DNA from 2 places in the Roseateles sp. GW821-FHT02E12 genome. Region 2 is predicted to be linked to the other one. Evidence: predicted binding sites of a transcription regulator. Region 2 holds the regulator's gene; the other holds the start of a gene.
The links. The regulator LexA, encoded in region 2, represses DNA repair genes until DNA is damaged. The targets are predictions, from matches to a motif close to ACTGTATNNNNATACAGT.

Region 1 (3,439 bases), on a different contig from region 2:
CCGACGTCCCGCGGCGATGAGGCGATCGATCTGTTCGTGAGGCAGCTTGAGCCGCGTTGGAATGCCGTTCAGCGCCTGCTCCTCGGCCTCGGGCAGGTCGGCAAAGCTGACCTGCGTGACGCTGAACTTGATGTCCTCGCAGCGCCAGTCCGGGTTCAGCGCACGCAGCGCGGCCTTGCGCTCGTCGCTCAGGCTGCAGCGGTAGGTCACCAGGTCGCGTTCCCAGTTGCGCACCATGGGCAGGAAGCTCGCGTAGCTCATGCGCATCGTGCTCTCGATGGCGGTGTCGACGGCGCCCGCCGCGATGTCCACCCCAGATGGCCCGGCCACCTCCCGCGCCCAGTCGGCGCTGGGGCCCTGGCCGGCGTCCACCACGATGAACAGCAGGCGGCGCATCGTTGCCGCATCGTTCTCGGGGATGGGGCCGTAGGGCGTGTTCAGCAGCACGCGGCTTTGCAGGATGGCCACCAAGCCGAGGTTGTCGGTCAGCCCGCCGTCCACCAGCTTCAGGAAGCGGCCGGCCTTGGGGTCGAGGTTGTCGCGGAACAGCCGTGACAGCGCCAACCGCAGCCGATGCTGGTCATCGCGGTCATCGCGGCGGGCGTTCAGGCCCGGCGGCACCTTCAGCTCGCATGCTCCGGGGAAGCGCTCCACCACGACCGGCGCGAAGAACAGCGGCACCGCCATGGACGCCGCCACCGCCTCGGACACCGGATAGCTCGCCAGGTCGCTGCACAGCGCGTCGAACGTGCGCTCATGGAAAGGAAAGGCCAGCCGGTACTGCACATTGCTGGCGCTGATCCACACCACGGGCCGCGGGCGCTTGAACATGTCGGCAAAGGTGGCGCCCTTGAAGACGTCCTTCTCCAGCCAGTCGCTGAAGTCGCTACGGTCGTTCAGCCCGCCGGCAAACAGGCGGCGCAGGTTGTTGGGGTTGAGCAGGCTGAAGCGCAGCCCCGCCTCGCCGTCGTGCGTCAGCACCTTGTCGCGGAACTCGCGCAGGCCCTCGGCGCCATGCAAGCCGAAGTAGGCCGCCGTCAGCGAGCCGCCCGACACGCTGGTGATGAAGCTCACCTCGTCCAGCAGCGTGCGGCCCGGCGTGGATGCCTGCTCCCGCAGCCCCTCCAGCACGCCGTAGGAAAACGCCGCCGCACGCAGCCCGCCGCCCGAGAAGCTCAAGGCGACGAAGGTGTCCGAATCCAGCGGCCTGGGTGCGCGCTGCATCGTTTGCGCAGCCGCCGGCTTGTTGCGCGGCGCGTTCATGGGCGCGCTGGCACAGGCGGCCAGCAGCAGGCAGGTGCAAAGCAGCAGCAGAACGCGCATGGGGCCTGTCTCAGTGATGGGCGGTGAAGGGCGGCGGGCGCATTCTGCCGATGCTGCCATATCCTGTCTTTATTCCCAGTGACAATCGCGAGAATGAACTGCCCCCACGCTCGCATCCGCTCGCTGCCGCCCAACGGCGCGCATCAGCGGTTCCGGGCGGCCGTGCATCGCTGACATGCACCAACCCGACCGCTGGATCGCCCACCTCGACATGGACGCCTTCTATGCGTCTGTCGAGCTGCTGCGCTATCCGCAGCTCAAGGGCGAGGCGGTCGTCATCGGCGGCCGGCGGGCCGACGCGCCGCAGCAGCTGCAAGACGGCTCCTGGCGCTACTCCAAGTTGCGCGACTACACCGGCCGCGGCGTCGTCACCACCTCCACCTACGCCGCCCGCGACCTCGGTGTGTTCTCGGCCATGGGCCTCATGAAAGCAGCCCTGCGCGCGCCCGACGCCATCCTGTTGCCGGCCGACTTCGACTCCTACCGCAAGTACTCGCGCCTCTTCAAGGCCGCCGTGGCCGAAGTCGCGCCCGTCATCGAGGACCGCGGCATCGACGAGATCTACATCGACCTCACCGACGTGCCCGGCGTGCGCGACGCCGTGGGCCACGACCCGCTGGGCGGCGTGAAGGCCGTGGCGCGCGAGATCAAGAACTCCGTCGGCCGCGCCACCGGCCTGACCTGCTCCATCGGCGTCACGCCCAACAAGCTGCTGTCCAAGATCGCCAGCGAACTGGACAAGCCCGACGGCATCAGCGTGCTGACGCTGGACGACATCCCCGCCCGCGTCTGGCCGCTGGCCGTGCGCAAGATCAACGGCATCGGCCCCAAGGCGAGCGACAAGCTCGTCAAGCTCGGCCTGGAGACCGTGGGCGACATCGCCGCGGCCGACCCCACCTGGCTCGTCGAGCAGTTCGGCGAGAGCTACGGCCAGTGGCTGCACGCCGCCTCGCACGGGCGTGATTCGCGCCCCGTCGTCACGCACAGCGAGCCCGTGTCCATCAGCCGCGAAACCACCTTCGAGCGCGACCTGCACGCCGTGCACGACCGCGCCCTGCTCGGCGGCATCATGGACGAGCTGTGCGAAAGCCTGTCGCGTGACCTCGCCCGCAAGCACTACGCGGGCAAGACGGTGGGCATCAAGCTGCGCTTCGAAGGCTTCATCACCGTCACGCGCGACCAGACGCTCAAGGCGCCCATCACCAGCGCCGCCGACATCCGCGCCGCGGTCGGCCTGTGCCTCAAGCGCGTCAAGTTCGACAAGCGGCTGCGGCTGATGGGCGTGCGCATCGGCAACCTCGTGCATGCCAGCGAGGCGCTCGCCACCCCGGCGGCCGGGGCCTCCGCAGCGGCGGTCGCTCAGGTTCCGGCCGAGCAAAACCTCGACCTGTTCTGAGGCTGCCGTCCGACCCTTGAAACGCTCAGACCCAGCCCTGGCGCCACACCGCCCGGTCGCGCAGCTCGCGCCACGCCAGCCGTTGCACGCGCTTGGAGAACAGCGCCTCCAGCTCCACCCATTCCACCGGCGCGCCGGGCAGCTCGGGCTCCAGCACCTTGATGACGACGAAATGCTTGTCCTTGGCCACGGGGGCCACTGCGGTCCACTTGCTGAGCAGCAGCTTCTTGGGGTGCAGCGGGTTCACGGCGACGCCACGATGGGCAACGCGTGCTGCTGCAGCCGCGCCAGCGGGATGAGCCGCAGCACCACCTGGTTCGTGGCCTCCAGCACCACCGGCGGCGCCACGCCCGCCTCCAGCGCCTCCAGCCAGCGCAGCGCGCACAGGCACCAGCGGTCGCGCGGCTTCAGGCCCGCAAAGCGCCACTGCGGGCGCGGCGTGCTGAGGTCATTGCCCCGCGCGAGCGAAAAGTCCAGGAACTCCTGCGTCACACGCACGCAGACGAGGTGGGTGCCCCGGTCCTGGGAGTCCGCCGTGCAGCAGCCATCGCGCAGGAACCCGGTCAAGGGGTCGAACGAGCAGGCCTGCAAAGGCGTGCCCAGTACATTCACCGCCGTCATGCGCCGCCCTTCTGTTGTCCAACGCCGCATCTTGCCGGCAAAGCTGAGGCCGTGGGCGAGCCGGTGCTTCAGCGCATGAGCGACTGGACCTACACCGTC
Region 2 (3,439 bases):
CGGCCCTTTGCAGGGGTCGAAGCCGAGCTTGCTGGCCTGTCTGCCGGCGGGCTCGCCTGGGGCATCGTCACGAACAAGGCCGAGCGCTTCGCTCTGCCGCTGGTCGCAGCGCTACGCCTGGGGGCGGCTGCTGTCGTTGGCGGCGACACCACGGGCCATACCAAGCCCCACCCGGCGCCGCTGTTGGAGGCTGCCCGCCGGCTCGGCGTTGCGCCGGCTGCCTGTCTCTATGTCGGCGATGACGAGCGCGACATCCTGGCCGGCCGGGCCGCCGGCATGGCGACGGCCGTGGCGGCCTGGGGCTACCTGGGCCCGCAGGCTCAGCATGAGCGTTGGGGTGCAGATATCGAGCTTGCCGCGCCCGGCGAGCTCTTGAAGCAGCTCGGACTGGCCTAAACTACGCCTTCTGGGGCCGACCTGGTTTCGACGTGGGTGCGGATCCGGAGTAGGGCATGCCGAGCACCAGTTCGCTCGTAAAACCACTGGAAACAAAGTAACTGCAAACGACTCTACGTTCGCACTCGCCGCTTAATTGCGGATGAGCTTCTCAACGGCAGGCCGATGGGCCGGGCTGAACCTCGCAAGGGGCTAGGCTGAGAAGTCACTCACATCGGCTGGCGTCTGACCGGGTCACTCGGCTAGGCGTGAGATCAAGTGACTGGCGGGAAAGCTAGCGTGCCACTGCGCGAGTTGACCGTGAGATTCAAATCAGCCGGCTAAGCATGTAGATCTGCCCGGTGATGGCTGACGGACGGGGGTTCAATTCCCCCCGGCTCCACCATCCAAACGAAAAGGCCCGTGTCGGTGACACGGGCCTTTTTTCATTTCGAGTGGGCCGGGGGAATTGAACCCCCGTCCAAACTCAGTTGAAGCCTTGCCCGCGGATCAGGCCGACGGCCAGGCCTTCGATGCTGAAGTGCTCGCTGTTCTCGTTGATGCGGATGGGCTCGAAATCGGCGTTCTCCGGCAGCAGCTCGATCCCTTCGGGGCCGCGCTTGAAGCGCTTCACGGTGACCTCTTCGCCGACGCGGGCGACGACGATCTGGCCGTTGCGGGCCTCCTTGGCCGATTGCACGGCAAGCAGGTCGCCATCGAGGATGCCGATGTCCTTCATGCTCATGCCCTTGACCTTGAGCAGGTAGTCGGGCCTTTTGGCGAACAGGCCGGGTTCGACGGTGTAGGTCTGCTCAACGTGTTCCTGCGCCAGGATGGGCGCGCCTGCTGCCACGCGGCCGATCAGCGGCAACGTGAGTTGCGCGAAGTTGGGAATTGGCAGGCTGAACTGGCGAGCGCGGTTGACGGCGTTCAGCGCGTCGGACTTCAATCGGATGCCGCGCGAGGTGCCGCCGACGAGTTCCAGCATGCCTTTGCGGGCCAAGGCCTGCAGATGTTCTTCGGCGGCGTTGGCGGATTTGAAACCCAGCTCGGCGGCGATTTCAGCGCGGGTGGGTGGCGAGCCGGTGCTTTCGATCGCGTGGCGGACCAGGTCGAAGATCTGCTGCTGGCGGGCGGTAAGCTTGGGTCGGTCTTGCACGTGCGGCCTTTTGAGGTGGCTGGAAATTTGTCCAGCACCTGTATTTTCATCCAGGAATCTACAAAATTGCAAACTGCAGCGGATCTGATCGTCATTCTGGGTACCGGCGGCACGATTGCCGGGACCGCCAAAACAGCCAGCGATGGTGTCGGCTACACGGCCGCGCAGCTGAGCGTCGAGGATTTGCTGGCCGCGGTGCCGGCGTTGGCCGGGCGCCGGCTGGAAGCGCATCAGGTCGCCCAGCTCGACAGCAAGGACATGGATTTCTCGACCTGGCAGCGGCTTGCGGCTGTCGTGCATGAGCAGCTTGGGCGGCCGGAGGTTGGCGGCATCGTCATCACGCATGGCACCGACACGCTGGAGGAGACCGCCTACTTCCTGCAGCGCGTGCTGGCGCCGGCCAAGCCCGTCGTGCTGACGGCAGCGATGCGCCCTGCAACGGCGCTGGCGCCTGACGGACCGCAGAACCTCTTCGACGCGGTGCAGGTGGCGGCGAAGCCAGGTGCGTCGGGTGTTGTCGTTGCGTTTGCCGGCCGCGTGCATGACGCGACGCAGGTGCGCAAGGCCCACAGCTACCGCGTCGACGCCTTCGAGTCGGTCGATGGGGCCTTGGTGGCGCGGGTGGAGGAGGGCGTGGTGCGGCAGCTCGGGCGGTGGCCGTCAGGTGACGCCGTGGGGATGGCGCGCATCGGCCGTCAGGCCGAACGCTGGCCGCGCGTCGAGATCGTCATGAACCATGCCGGCGCGGATGGCGCCGTCGTGCGGGCGCTGTGGGCGGCCGGCATTGACGGGCTGGTTGCCGCCGGCACGGGCAACGGCACGCTCAGCGTCGCGCTGGACGCGGCACTGCGCGAGGCGCAGGCCGGGGGCGTGAAGGTCTGGCGCAGCACGCGCTGCGACGCCGGCCCGGTGATGGACTTGCCCGGCCTGCTGCCGAGCGCCGGCGCGCTGAGCCCGGTCAAGGCCAGGATCGAACTGATCCTGACCCTGCTGGGCGAATAAGCCTCAGCGGCTGCGGCGGCGTGCCACGAAGCCGACCAGGCTCAGGCCCGCCAGCAGCAGCGCGTACTGGCTGGGTTCCGGCACGGCAGCGATGGTCTGGTTGACCAAGTTGCCCTCGAAGGCGAAGACGTAGAACTGGTTGCCGTAGGCCACCGGGGCGCTGCCACCGTTCGGGGTGAACGTGGCCAGGAAGTCGTTGTCGTTGGCCAGGTAGAGCGTGTGCATCGTCTTGCCGCCCACGACGACGTCCTCGCCGAAGGCGATGCCTTCGAGCTTGGCCGGGATCAGCGCGTCAGGGATGCCGGCGGCGTTCAGCGCGGCCTTGATGTCGAGGAAGCGCGTGCCGACGATTGCCGTGCTGGGCTGGGTGCGCAGGTCGGCGATGCCGCTGACGTCGGCGGCACCCGTCAGGTCGATCTTGATGAGCTGCTTCACCACGGCCTTGGAGCCGTCGCCCATGCCTTTGCCGTCGCGCTCCAGCACGATGAGTTCGTGGTCGTTCAGCGCCAGCAGCTCGCTGCTGTTGTAGGCCTTGCCGGCGATCTGGTTGTCGTAGGCGAACTGGCTGACGGCGCCGGTGGCGATGTCGATCTTGACGATGCGGTTGTAGCGGCCGCCGTCGCCGCCGTCCTGGGCCAGCGGGCTCTGCACGAAGCCGAACAACGTCTTGCCGTCGGGCGAGATGGCCAGGCCTTCCATGCCCTTGTTGGCGACGCGGCCGGTCGCGTTGCCGGAGATCTCGGCAGCGCCCGACGAGCTGACGTTGCTCACGCCGAAGCTGCTCGGCAGGCTGTAGGTGCGCAGGCGCTCGCCGGTCGCGCGGTCGAACTGGTAGACGTAGGGGCCGTACTCGTCGGAGATGAAGACGCTCTTGCCGTCGTTGGAGACGCGGATGCCTTCGGG

Region 1: dinB (DNA polymerase IV) is a predicted target of LexA. The motif match lies at 1,386-1,403, and genes of this name have one in related genera.

The regions. Positions count from the first base shown of each region.
Region 1 covers NZ_JBWKVK010000002.1:936,478-939,916, reverse strand. Annotated here, with positions in the region: gene AC07V5_RS15110 (patatin-like phospholipase family protein) at 1-1,323, opposite strand, end outside; gene dinB (DNA polymerase IV) at 1,499-2,719, shown strand; gene AC07V5_RS15100 (TIGR02450 family Trp-rich protein) at 2,745-2,966, opposite strand; gene AC07V5_RS15095 (DUF2237 family protein) at 2,963-3,340, opposite strand; gene AC07V5_RS15090 (ATP-dependent DNA helicase) at 3,416-3,439, shown strand, end outside.
Region 2 covers NZ_JBWKVK010000004.1:831,111-834,549, reverse strand. Annotated here, with positions in the region: gene AC07V5_RS26635 (HAD-IA family hydrolase) at 1-396, shown strand, start outside; RNA gene ssrA (transfer-messenger RNA) at 409-781, shown strand; gene lexA (transcriptional repressor LexA) at 863-1,534, opposite strand; gene AC07V5_RS26620 (asparaginase) at 1,562-2,536, shown strand; gene AC07V5_RS26615 (esterase-like activity of phytase family protein) at 2,540-3,439, opposite strand, start outside.